DNA from 2 places in the Caproicibacter fermentans genome. Region 2 is predicted to be linked to the other one. Evidence: predicted binding sites of a transcription regulator. Region 2 holds the regulator's gene; the other holds the start of a gene.
What was found. The regulator LexA, encoded in region 2, represses DNA repair genes until DNA is damaged. The targets are predictions, from matches to a motif close to CNAACANNTGTTNG.
Positions count from the first base shown of each region.

Region 1: HCR03_RS07735 (putative DNA modification/repair radical SAM protein) is a predicted target of LexA. The motif match lies at 3,267-3,280, and genes of this name have one in related genera.

Region 1 covers NZ_CP060286.1:1,560,861-1,566,745, reverse strand. The annotation lists gene HCR03_RS07750 (putative bifunctional diguanylate cyclase/phosphodiesterase) at 1-1,048, shown strand, start outside; gene HCR03_RS07745 (MBL fold metallo-hydrolase) at 1,116-1,946, shown strand; gene metF (methylenetetrahydrofolate reductase [NAD(P)H]) at 2,143-3,027, shown strand; gene HCR03_RS07735 (putative DNA modification/repair radical SAM protein) at 3,321-4,637, shown strand; gene HCR03_RS07730 (TIGR03915 family putative DNA repair protein) at 4,622-5,443, shown strand; gene plsY (glycerol-3-phosphate 1-O-acyltransferase PlsY) at 5,427-5,885, opposite strand, start outside.
Region 2 covers NZ_CP060286.1:3,498,753-3,504,637, reverse strand. The annotation lists gene pap (polyphosphate:AMP phosphotransferase) at 1-882, shown strand, start outside; gene HCR03_RS17375 (5'-methylthioadenosine/adenosylhomocysteine nucleosidase) at 935-1,627, shown strand; gene HCR03_RS17370 (cyclase family protein) at 1,640-2,218, shown strand; gene lexA (transcriptional repressor LexA) at 2,222-2,761, opposite strand; gene HCR03_RS17360 (ferredoxin) at 2,958-3,146, opposite strand; gene HCR03_RS17355 (cupin domain-containing protein) at 3,184-3,525, opposite strand; gene HCR03_RS17350 (M23 family metallopeptidase) at 3,915-4,649, shown strand; gene HCR03_RS17345 (adenine nucleotide alpha hydrolase family protein) at 4,868-5,311, shown strand; gene HCR03_RS17340 (LysM peptidoglycan-binding domain-containing protein) at 5,456-5,885, shown strand, end outside.

The DNA.
Region 1 (5,885 bases), 1.9 Mb from region 2:
TTTTCAAGACAGAGAAGAACTGTGCTTGCGAATTAAAAATATTTGCGCCGACCTCAAAAATACCATTGAGTTTTATGGGATTCATTACGAGCTTTCTCCGGCTTTCGGAGTCTGCGAGTGCCCTGAGGCGGGCACGGCGGATGTCAGGGAGCTTGTCAACCGCGCCGTAATTGCATTGAAAACCGGTCGAACTTACGAGAAACTTCCCTGCGCCTTTTATGACGAACAGATACGAACAAGGCAGATTACGCTGAAAAATATGGCGGACCGTCTGTCGCCCGCGATGCAGAACCGGGAATTTGTTGTTTATTATCAGCCGAAGTATTCCGTCGCGGAGGAAACGCTCTTCGGCGCGGAGGCCTTGGTGCGGTGGCGGACGAACCCGCAGACCCTTGTTCCGCCGGGTGAGTTTATCCCTGAATTTGAACGAACCGGGAAAATCGCGGAGCTGGACCGCTATGTATTCCGGCAGGTTTGCAGCGACATCCGGAAGTGGATGGACGAGGGGAGGGAGCCTGCTCCGGTTTCCGTCAACTTGTCGCGCGTGAATCTGCTTGATTTCTCTATTGCGGAGGAATACCGCGCTCAGGCGGCAAAATTCGGCGTGCCGGCCGGTCTGCTGGAGCTCGAGGTGACGGAAAGCGCGTTTGCGCAGGACGGCCCTGCTTTGGAAGCGGCAATGAAAAAGCTGACCGACGCGGGTTTTTCCCTGTCGATCGACGATTTCGGTTCGGACTACTCTTCGTTGAAAATGCTTTATGACGTTCCGGCACAGACCTTGAAACTGGACCGGGAATTTTTAAACGGACTGAATTCCGGCGAGCGCGGCAGAGCGGTTGTTTCCGCGGTGACGGGGCTTGCGAAAAAGCTGCATATGACGGTGGTCGCCGAAGGCGTGGAGACGGAGGAGCAGCTTGAATTTTTAAAAAAAATCCGGTGTGCGGCGGCGCAGGGCTATTATTTTTCTCTCCCCCGTGCCGGAGGAGCAGTACGCGGCTTTGCTGCCGGCCGCGGAAAAGCGGGCGGCCCACGCCGATTTCTATGGTAACCGTGAAAATTCCGCGGTATAATAGAAACGTAGGAAATTTATCGAAACAAGGGAAAGGAGATACGGCATGCTGCAATTCCGAATCCTCTGCAACAATTATGTCTCCCGCGGCCGCCTGCTTGCGGAACACGGTCTCTCTCTCTGGATTGAGCGGAACGGGACGAGCATTTTATTTGACGCCGGGCAGACGGACGTATGGCTGCGAAACGCCCATACGCTCGGACTGAAACCGGAATCCGCCAACGCGGTCGTTTTAAGCCACGGGCATTACGACCACTGCGGGGGGCTTGAGTATTTCCCGTTTCGGGAGAGCGGCGCGATGGTCTATGTCACCCCCCAGGCTTTTCAGAAAAAGCTGACCCTGGACGCGAACGGCGCGTATCGGGATATCGGAATGCCGTGGAGGCTGGGCGACTCGCCGGAGTCCGAAGGCCGGGTCGCAAGCACGGAGGGCAAGACGGAAATTCTGCCGGGAGTCTGGACGCTTGGGAATATCGGAAGCTATAATTCTTTCGAATCCGTACAGGACTGCTTTTTCACGGAAGAAGGCGCGAAAAGGGTTCCGGACCATATGGAGGACGAGCAGATTCTCGTGGTGAAAGACGGGGACGGCCTTGCCGTCTTTTCCGGATGCAGCCATCGGGGTGTCGTCAACTGCGTGGAACATGTGCGGGCGTGTTTTCCGGGCAGGAAAATTCGTTCGCTGGTCGCGGGAATGCATCTGAACGGAGAAGGGCCGGAACGGATTCAAAAAGCTTTGGAGTATTTTTCGCAGTCCGACCTCCAAAAGGTGATTCCGCTTCACTGTACCGGTATCACCGCCTCCGCACAGCTGAAAGAGGCTCTGGGAAGCCGGTGCGTTCTGGGCGCGGCCGGGGATAAAATCGATCTGTCCTGAAACGGTTGCCTGCGTTTCACTCTTGACGGGGGAACGTCGGCATTGTATAATAAACTAATCAAAAAATAACCTTTTCCCGTTTCCGGTAAGGCCCGGCGCCGCGAGGCGCCGGGACGAGGAAGAGGCATCGCGAATTCCGTCCTCCCGGTGGGGAAGACGGTTTTTCTTTTTCAGGGTCAGAGCAGGGAGGAGCTATATGAAAATTGTCGATATTCTCAATCGTCAGGGCGTTTCCGTTTCCTTTGAGGTTTTCCCGCCCAAAAAGGACTCGGATTTTTCGCAGGCGCGGCAGGTCGTGACGGAAATCGCATCGCTGTCACCCTCGTTTTTGAGCGTGACGTTCGGCGCGGGAGGGGGCACCTCCAAATCCACCGCTCAGATTGCCGAATTGATTCAGCGGTGCGGCGTACCGGCCCTTGCGCACTTAACCTGCGTTTCTTCCACCAGGGATGAGGTTTCCGGCGTTTTGGAGGACCTGAAATCCCGCGGCATACAAAACGTTCTCGCGCTGCGCGGGGATATTCCTCCCGGAATGGAATTTCCCTCCCCGCGTCAGTACCGGTACGCGAAGGAGCTGGTTCGCCAGATTAAGTCGTCGGGAGATTTCTGCATCGGCGCCGCCTGCTATCCGGAAGGGCATGTGGAATGCGAGCATAAGGAGGACGACATCGATCACCTGAAGGAAAAGGTCGACTGCGGGTGTGATTTTTTGACGACGCAGATGTTTTTCGACAACAACATTTTTTATAATTTTCTTTACCGCGTTCTTGCAAAGGGGATTCGGGTTCCGGTTGCGGCGGGTATCATGCCTGTGACCAGCAGCAAACAGATCCGCAGGATCTGCGCCTTGTCGGGGACGGCGCTTCCGCCGCGTTTTCTTGCCATTGTGGATAAATTTTCCGATAACTCCAAAGCGATGAAGCAGGCCGGCATTGCCTATGCCACGGAACAGATCATCGATCTGGTGGCGAACGGCGTAAAGGCGATTCACGTTTACGCCATGAACAAACCGGATGTGGCGCGGAAGATTATGGAGAATATTTCCGATATTTTATCCGACGGTCAAAAAGGTCTTGACTGATCTGGAAGATTATGTTATAATCCTTACTATAGTTTGGTTGATGCATAGCGCTATGGAAGTGGAATTTACCCACATAAAACAAAGGCGTTTCAGAAATTTATTCTGAAATCGCCTTTATTTTTTTACCGAAAGTATTGGATTGCTTTCGATTTTTGCTCTTCTTGCGAGCGGGGAGGGGCAGGCGGTGAGGATTTATTTAAACCGGTATTTTGACGGTTCTTTTATTTTTGCTCTTTACAGGAACGTATGTTCTGTGGTATCATTAGGAAAGAGAACAGCGGAGGGAAAATGAAATGGACTTGTTTGACAAACTGAAAATCCTGACCGACGCGGCAAAATATGACGTCGCCTGCACGTCCAGCGGAGTTGATCGGAGCGCCGCCCGCGGCGGGATCGGCAGCGCGGAGGCATGCGGAATCTGCCATACCTTTGCCCCCGATGGGCGCTGCGTGTCACTTTTAAAGGTTCTGATGACCAATCGATGCGCCTACGACTGCCGGTATTGTGTCAACCGGCGTTCCCACCAGACGCCGCGCGCCGAATTCACCCCCCGGGAGCTGGCGGACCTGACCATCGGCTTCTATCGGCGGAATTATATCGAAGGGCTGTTCTTAAGCTCCGGCGTTCTGAAAAACCCGGATTATACCTGTGAGCGCATGATTGAGACGCTGAGAATTTTACGGGAGGAGTACCGTTTCGGAGGATATATCCATGCAAAGGCGATACCGGGGGCGGACCGCTCGCTGATTGCGCGGCTTGGCGTGCTTGCCGACCGGATGAGCGTCAACATTGAGCTTCCCTCCCGCCAAAGTCTTTCCCTGCTTGCGCCGGATAAAAGCAAAGCCTCCATTTTGAAGCCGATGGGTGAGATTCGGGACGGAATCCGGCAGAATAAAACGGATCTGGTGCGGTACCGGCATACGCCGAGGTTTGTTCCGGCGGGGCAGAGCACGCAGATGATGATCGGAGCGACGCCAGACACCGATTACCGCATTCTGAATCTGGCGCAGGGGCTTTACCGGAATTACGGCCTGAAGCGTGTCTTTTACTCCGCGTACCTTCCGGTTGTGGAAAACAGCCTGCTGCCGGCCTTGGGTACCCGCCCGCCGCTTCTGCGGGAGCACCGGCTGTATCAGGCGGACTGGCTCCTTCGGTTTTACGGCTTTTCCGCGGAGGAACTGCTCGACCCCGAGCATCAGAACTTTAATCCGTATGTGGATCCGAAATGCAACTGGGCGCTGAACCATATGGAGGTTTTTCCGATGGAAGTCAACCGCGCGCCGAAAGAATTGCTGCTGCGCGTTCCGGGAATCGGCGTGACCGGGGTGAAGCGGATTCTGACGGCGCGCCGGACCGCCTCTCTTGATTTTGAAGATTTGAAAAAGCTGGGCGTCGTGCTCAAACGGGCGCAGTATTTTGTTACCTGCCGGGGGAAATCCGTTCCCGGGCTGAAACTGACGCGGGATTCGATTCTCAGGGCTCTTTTGTCTTCAAAAGAGCTGAATTTGTACAGCCGCGACCTTGACTGGGGAGAGGCTCCGCAGCAGCTTTCGTTTTTCGGGGGCGCCGGGCCGGAACGGGAGGAGGTGCAAAGATGGCTGGCAATATAATTTACCGGTATGACGGCAGCTTTGAAGGGCTTTTGTGCTGCGTGTTCGAAAGTTACGAGCGAAAGGAAATTCCCTTTGCCGTGCTCCCGCCGGACGACGGCCAGACCATGCTGGCGCCGGAACGGGAAATCGCCGCCGACCCGGAAAAAGCGGCGCGGGTCGCCGCCTCCATCCCGAAAAAAATCGGGCCGGAGGCAGCCGGTTTTGTCAAGCGTGCGTTTCTGACCTGCCTGCCGGGGAAAGAACGTCATATTCTCCTGTTTTTGCGCCTTGGGTACCGGCAAGGCCCGCAGGTCATGGGGATGCTTGCGAATGACACGGTCCACGTGCTGTTTCAGGCGGTCAATTTTCTGGATCGTGAAACGCATCTTTTGAAGGGGTTCCTCAGATTTTCAGAATTTGACGGGGCCCTCGCGGCGGAAATCGAGCCAAAAAATTTTGTGCTTCCGCTGCTGGCGCCTCACTTTTGCGCGCGCTACCCGGAGGAACGATTCCTGATCTATGACAGAAACCATGGCGCCGCGCTGGTTTACCGCCCCTATCAAACGGCGATTATTCCGGCTGACCGCGTGGAGCTGCCGGAACCGGACGAACGGGAACGGGAGGCGCGTGCCCTGTGGCGGCTTTATTATAAGACTGTGGAGGTGGAGGGAAGGCATAACCCGGCCTGCCGCAGAAGCCACATGCCGATGCGGTACTGGAGCTGTATGACGGAATTCTGCGAACGAAAAGAAGGGCAAAAAAATCCGCCCCGAACCAACCGGAGCGGGGATCAGAATCAGCTGCCCTTTATTTGTGGATCGTGAGCTTTTTTTCCGTGCCGTTTTTCAGCCTTCGGATATTTTCCCGGTGCTTCCAAATCAGCAGAGAAGAGATTACGAGCGCGAACAGCGTGGTAATCCAGACGAATGAAAGCGGTATGGCGCCATTTGCGCCCGCGTGGTAGTCCTGAAAATATAAAAACAGGAAATTCGAGATGGGAAAGGAAATGGCCGCCAGAACCGACCCGAGGGATACGATTCTGGAAAAAGCAAAAACAAGAGCGAAGATGACAATAGCAACGCTGAAAAGGCGCCAATCCAGCAGTAATAGCATTGCCGCGGATGAAAGGACGCCCTTGCCGCCGCGGAAACCGAAATAGACCGGGTAAATATGGCCGATCATGCAGAAAAGCCCGGCTAAATAAGCACCGTACTGGGCAAAGTAAGGCGGGATTCCGGAAAGCGAGCCGAAATATTGAAAAACGGC
Region 2 (5,885 bases):
GGAACCGACCGCAGGGCCGCCGCTCTGGACGTAATCAGCGCGGTCATCGCACGGGTCACGGAAGCTTTAAACCAAGAGCATCAGGCCCGGCTGCCGGCACAGGAGCTCATTCAGCCCGGAGCCTACCCCTTTCTGCCGATGCCCAAGCTTTCCGAAGTTCCGCTTAACCGGACCATGGACCGGGACGAATACCAGAAAAAGCTGGAAGAGGAACAGAAACAGCTGCGGGAGCTGCACAGCGAGCTGTACCTGAAAAAGATCCCCGTCATTCTCGCGTTTGAGGGCTGGGATGCCGCCGGCAAGGGCGGCACCATCCGCCGCGTTGCCAAAGCGCTGGACCCGCGCGGCTATCAGGTGGTTCCAATCGCCTCGCCGACCCCGGACGAAAAAGCCCGGCAGTACCTGTGGCGTTTTTGGAAAAACCTTCCCCGCGACGGGCATATCGCCATCTTTGACCGAACATGGTACGGCCGCGTTCTGGTGGAGCGCGTGGAAAACTTCTGCACGGAAGCAGAGTGGAGCCGTGCCTACCGCGAAATCAACGAATTTGAGCGGGAGCTTGCGGACTGGGGCGCCGTGATTCTGAAATTCTGGCTTCAAATTGATCAGGAAGAGCAGCTTCGCCGCTTTCAGTCCCGGCAGAACAACCCGGAAAAAAGCTGGAAAATCACCGATGAGGACTGGCGCAACCGAAGCAAATGGGATCAATACGAAGCCTGTGTGAACGACATGCTGAAATACACTTCCACCCGGTACGCGCCTTGGCATATCATCGAATCACAGGACAAAAAATTCGGGCGGATTCAAACCCTTGAGCTGATTACCGACGCGATTCTTGACAAATGCGGAGAAAAGCATCCCCACGGGAAAAAAGAGGATTGATTTTCCCGCGGAAAAAACGTATGATCAAAGAAATATCAGGAGGTGTTTCGAAATGATTGGAATCATCGGCGCAATGGACGTTGAGGTACAGGATCTGATCGGCCTGATGCCGGAACGGGTTTCGGAAACCGTCAGCGGAATCATTTACCACAGGGGGGCCGTTGAGGGAATCGAATGCGTGGTCGCCCGCTGCGGGATTGGAAAAGTCGCCGCCGCAGTCTGTGCCCAAACCATGATTCTGCGTTACCATCCGGCGGCGCTGCTGAACGTCGGGGTAGCCGGCGGAACCGGCGCGGGGGTAAAAATCGGCGACATTGTCATTTCCAGCTCACTGGTCCAGCACGATATGGATACGAGCGCTCTCGGGGATGAAAAAGGATTTTTAAGCGGACCGAATATCATTCATATCCCCGCTTCCCGCCGTCTGGCGGATCAGGCTGTCGCCGCTTCGAAATCCGTGTATCAACCGGAAAAAATACATACGGGCGTCATCGCCACGGGCGATCAGTTCATCGGCGATTCCGAACGGCTCGGCCGAATCGCGGATGAATTCGGCGCCTCCGCGTGTGAGATGGAGGGCGGAAGCATCGCGCAGGTCTGTTACCTGAACGGAACCGAATTTGTTGTCATCAGGGCGATTTCGGATAACGCGAACGAACAGGCCGCGGTCGATTTCACGGAATTCGCCGGCCGCTCCGCGCGTGAACTGACCGAGCTGGTCAAAAACCTTCTTCCCCGGATTTAAGGGGGGATTGCAATGGAATTGATCGACGTTACCAGAGAGCTGTTTTCCTCGCAGCCCTATCCGGGCGACCCGGTGCCGCGCCGGGATATCGTCCGCCGCATGGACCTCGGCGACGCCTGCAACCTTTCCGGATTTTACGCCTGCTGCCACAGCGCAACCCATCTGGACGCGCCGCTTCATTTCATCCCGGACGGGGATTCCGTTGATCAAATAGATCTTTCCCTCTGCATCGGTCCCTGCACGGTCATTGCCGCCGAGGGAATTCTGACCGGCGCGGACATTGACCGTCTCGCGCCGCCGCAGGGCGGCAGACTGCTGCTGAAAGGCGGCGGAGAGGCGTATTTAACGCAAAGCGCGGCGTTCGCGCTCGCGCAGTCCGGCATTGTTCTGATCGGAACGGACGCGCAGAGCATCGGCGCGCCGAACGATGAAGAAGCCCCCCACAAAGAGCTGTTGGGCGCCGGTATTCCGATTCTGGAAGGGCTGAATCTTACCCTTGCGGAACCGGGCGGCTACCGGCTCATCGCGTTCCCGCTTCTGATGTCGGGAGCGGAGGCTTCCCCCGTGCGCGCCGTTTTGATCCGGGACTGAGGTCTACCGGTAAAACCGGTAGACCGCGACGACCTTTCCCAGAATCTGCGCGTCCCGGGAATAGATCGGTTCAAACGCCGGGTTTTCCGGCTGCAGCCTGACGCGGTCCTTTTCGCGGAACAGGCGCTTGACCGTCGCTTCGTCCCCGATCAGCGCAACGACGATTTCCCCGTCGAGCGCCGAGCCGGTTTTCTGCGCGACAACGATGTCGCCGCTTAAAATTCCGGCGTTCTTCATGCTTTCCCCCTTGACGTTCAGCGCGAAGTATTCCTCGTCTCCGACGCGTCTTGCGGGCGAAAACGGAAGATATCCCTCGATTTCCTCCACTGCGAGAATCGGATTGCCCGCAGCCACCTGCCCCAGAATCGGAACCTGGACCGTGGTCTGCTCCCCGGCCAGGTGAATGGCGCGGTTCAGACCGCGGTCGCGTGTGATCAGCCCCTTTTCCTCCAGCGCCCTTAAATGCGCGTGAACACTGGAAGTGGATTTCAGCCCTGTGGCGCGGCAGATTTCCCGAACGGTCGGCGGCAGTCCGTTTTCCATTCTGCCTTTTAAGTAATCGTAGACTTTTTGTTGGCTTTTTGTCAGCACCCCGAATCACCTTCCCTGATTGATAGCATTATTATACCATAACAGTCGGAAAATGAAAACAAATGTTTGCAATAATTCCAGGTGAAAAACTCATCCCAAAAAGAGGCAAAAATCAGAGGGCAGCCGGTTTCGGCTGCCCTCTGAGCATTTATTCCACGGTGATGACTGATACGGGACAGCCTTCCTGCGCTTCGACCGCTTTCTCCTGCGCATCTTTCGGAACGTCTTCCTGATAAACCTCGGCTACCCCGTCGTCCCCCATGCGGAAAACTTCAGGACAGGTCTGCGGGCAAAGCCCGCAGGAGATACAACCGCTTCTGTCAAGACTGGCTTTCATAACATACTCCTTTTCAATTTATTTTTGTGATATTAAGCTACCGCGGGAATACGACGACAAGAAGCATCTTAAAACGGCTCTCCGAGGCAACGGCATGCGGAATCCCCGCGGGCATTATTATGGTTTTCCCCGAATCGAGATGTATTTTCTTCTCTCCGATCGTAATCAGCGCCGTCCCCTCCAGAATCATGACCATTGCATCCCCGCCGGAGCTGTGTGAGCTGATCTCTTCATTTTGGTCAAACGCGAACAGCGTAATGCTCACCGCCTGATTCTGCGCGAGGGTCCGGCTGACGACCTGACCGTCCTGATACTCAACAAGTTTGGTCAGATCCAGTTCTTTTTCAAAATCTATATTCTTTAAATAGTGACTGTTCATGATTTCTTCCTCCGTTACAACACCATTATCCCCAGTTCGCCGGAATCAATTCGTTCCTTTCCTAGAGCGATACAGCCGCTCCCTTCTCCCTCGTACAGCCCCCGTGAATTCTTTTGGAAAAAATTCATAAGGTATTCACAACTCATTCACAACTTTTTTGTGCATGGACGATATAATAAAAGCGTAATCAGGGAGTTGGAGCCGCACCGCTCTTTGATTCATGTTCTACCCTCCTCAATATACCCCTCAAGCTAATGAAATCGGACCCGGTCGGAAACGACCGGGTCCCTTTCCTTTTGAAAATAATCCTCAAAAAAAATATTGCCTCCGCCTGCCTTTTCCGTATAGCGAACCGTTTATGTGGTCAAAATACTTGCGGAGGTGGCAGAATGAATTTACACATACAAAAAAATGGCGGAAAAGGATCTTCAAAAGGTTTTTATATTGCGCTTGGGGTCTGCCTGATTGCCGTTGGAGTGGCAGCCTGGACGACTTATGACAGCGTGGTGAACTACGCGGCGCCTGATGACAAATCGCAGAGCGAAACCGTTCAAAGCACGGCGCCCGCCAACAATACGGTCAGCGGGGTGTACGCGGAACCGGAATCCTCTTCCCGGACCGAAGCGTCGTCTTCCAAGGCTTCATCCAGTTCCGAGACCGTTGCGTCCAAACCCGAGTCTAAACCGGAAGCGTCTGTTTCAAAGCCGGTGAAGGCAGCTGCAGCCGAGGTGACGCGCTACTCCTATCCCGTTGGAAAAACGGTCGTTCAAAAATTCAGCACGGACCCGGTCTACTGCAAAACCACTCTTGACTGGCGCGCGCATACCGGAATCGACCTGAGCGCCAAACAGGGTGAAACTGTCAAGGCGATTGCGAACGGGACGGTTACCAAAGCCTATCAGGATGACAAATACGGAAACACGGTCATTATTACGCACGGCAACGTTGAAGCCTGGTACTGCGGTCTGGACCAGATGAAAGTGAAAGCCGGAGACACCGTTGAATCCGGGCAGGAAATCGGAACGGTCGGCAAGGTTCCGATTGAGCAGGAGGAAGAATCCCATCTGCACTTTGTCACCAAGGTAAACGGAGAATATGTCGATCCCCTCACTCTGCTGAAGTAATGGCAAACCGGCATCCACACGGATGCCGGCATTTTTTTGCAAATGATTTGAATCGAAAGTCAATTTATGCTATAATGTGCGTGTAAGTGAATTCAAACAAAAATCACCATAAAATTTGTTCACAATATGTTCAAATTTTATGCAGAATCTGTTCTCATAAACAGTAACAATTCTGATATAATGGTATTGTGAATGCTGCTAAATAAGGAGGCAGAAATTTGAAAAAAGGCAAGGCAACCGTCCTTGTTTGCGTAACCGGCCAGCGCGACTGCGACCGTTTGATCCGCGCGGGAAAAAAAATCTCCGACAGTCGGTTCATCCCTCTGCAGGTGCTGTGTGTTCAGCCGACTTCTTCCGGGTTTGACGCGGACTGTGAAGAGCTGGAGTACCTTCGCCAAACCGCAAAGAATGCGGATGCCGAAATGTCCGTCTATTTTCATGACGATGCGCCGCTGATGGCTGTCGGATATGCGAAAAGTGTTCATGCGACACACATCGTTACCGGGATGGCGGAAGCACCTGTAAACGGATTTGTGGAAATCATACATAAACTGTTGCCGAAGATCCCGATTTCCATGGTTGCAAAGGATGGAACGGTTTATAACATTTGCCCCGTCGCGAAAAATGACCGCAAAGCAAAAAAACTGATTCTTCAGAATTAACGGAGTATTAATAAATGGAATCGCCGCGCCCAGGACAAGAGCGCGGCGGTTTTTTTCGCATTTTTTTGCAAAAACAGTGTTTCTTCCATCGGCCCGTTCATATAGATAAAGAAAAGCCAAAATGCTCAAAAAGGTGGAATCGGAATGGTAATTTACAGGGTAAGGCCGGGGGATAACATCTATCGATTATCCCGGCTCTACGGCATACCCGAGCAGCAGATTATGGAAGACAATCAGATCCGCGACCCGCAGCAGCTTGTGGTCGGTCAGGCTCTGGTTCTGATGACGGACAGTGTAAAGCACACGGTCGGATCCGGCCAGTCACTCTATTCCATCGCCGCGTTGTACGGAATTTCGGTCGATCAGCTGCTGGAAGCCAATCCGCAGATCACAGACCCCTCGCGTATTCAGGCCGGTCAGGTTCTGACCATTCCGGTCACCTCGCAAAAGCTCGGGTCCATATTGGTCAACGGTTACGTTTATCCGTCTGTGAACCGGAACACGCTCAACCGCACGCTGCCCTATCTCAGCTTTGTCAGCATCTTCAGCTATATGGCGGGGGCCGACGGCGCTC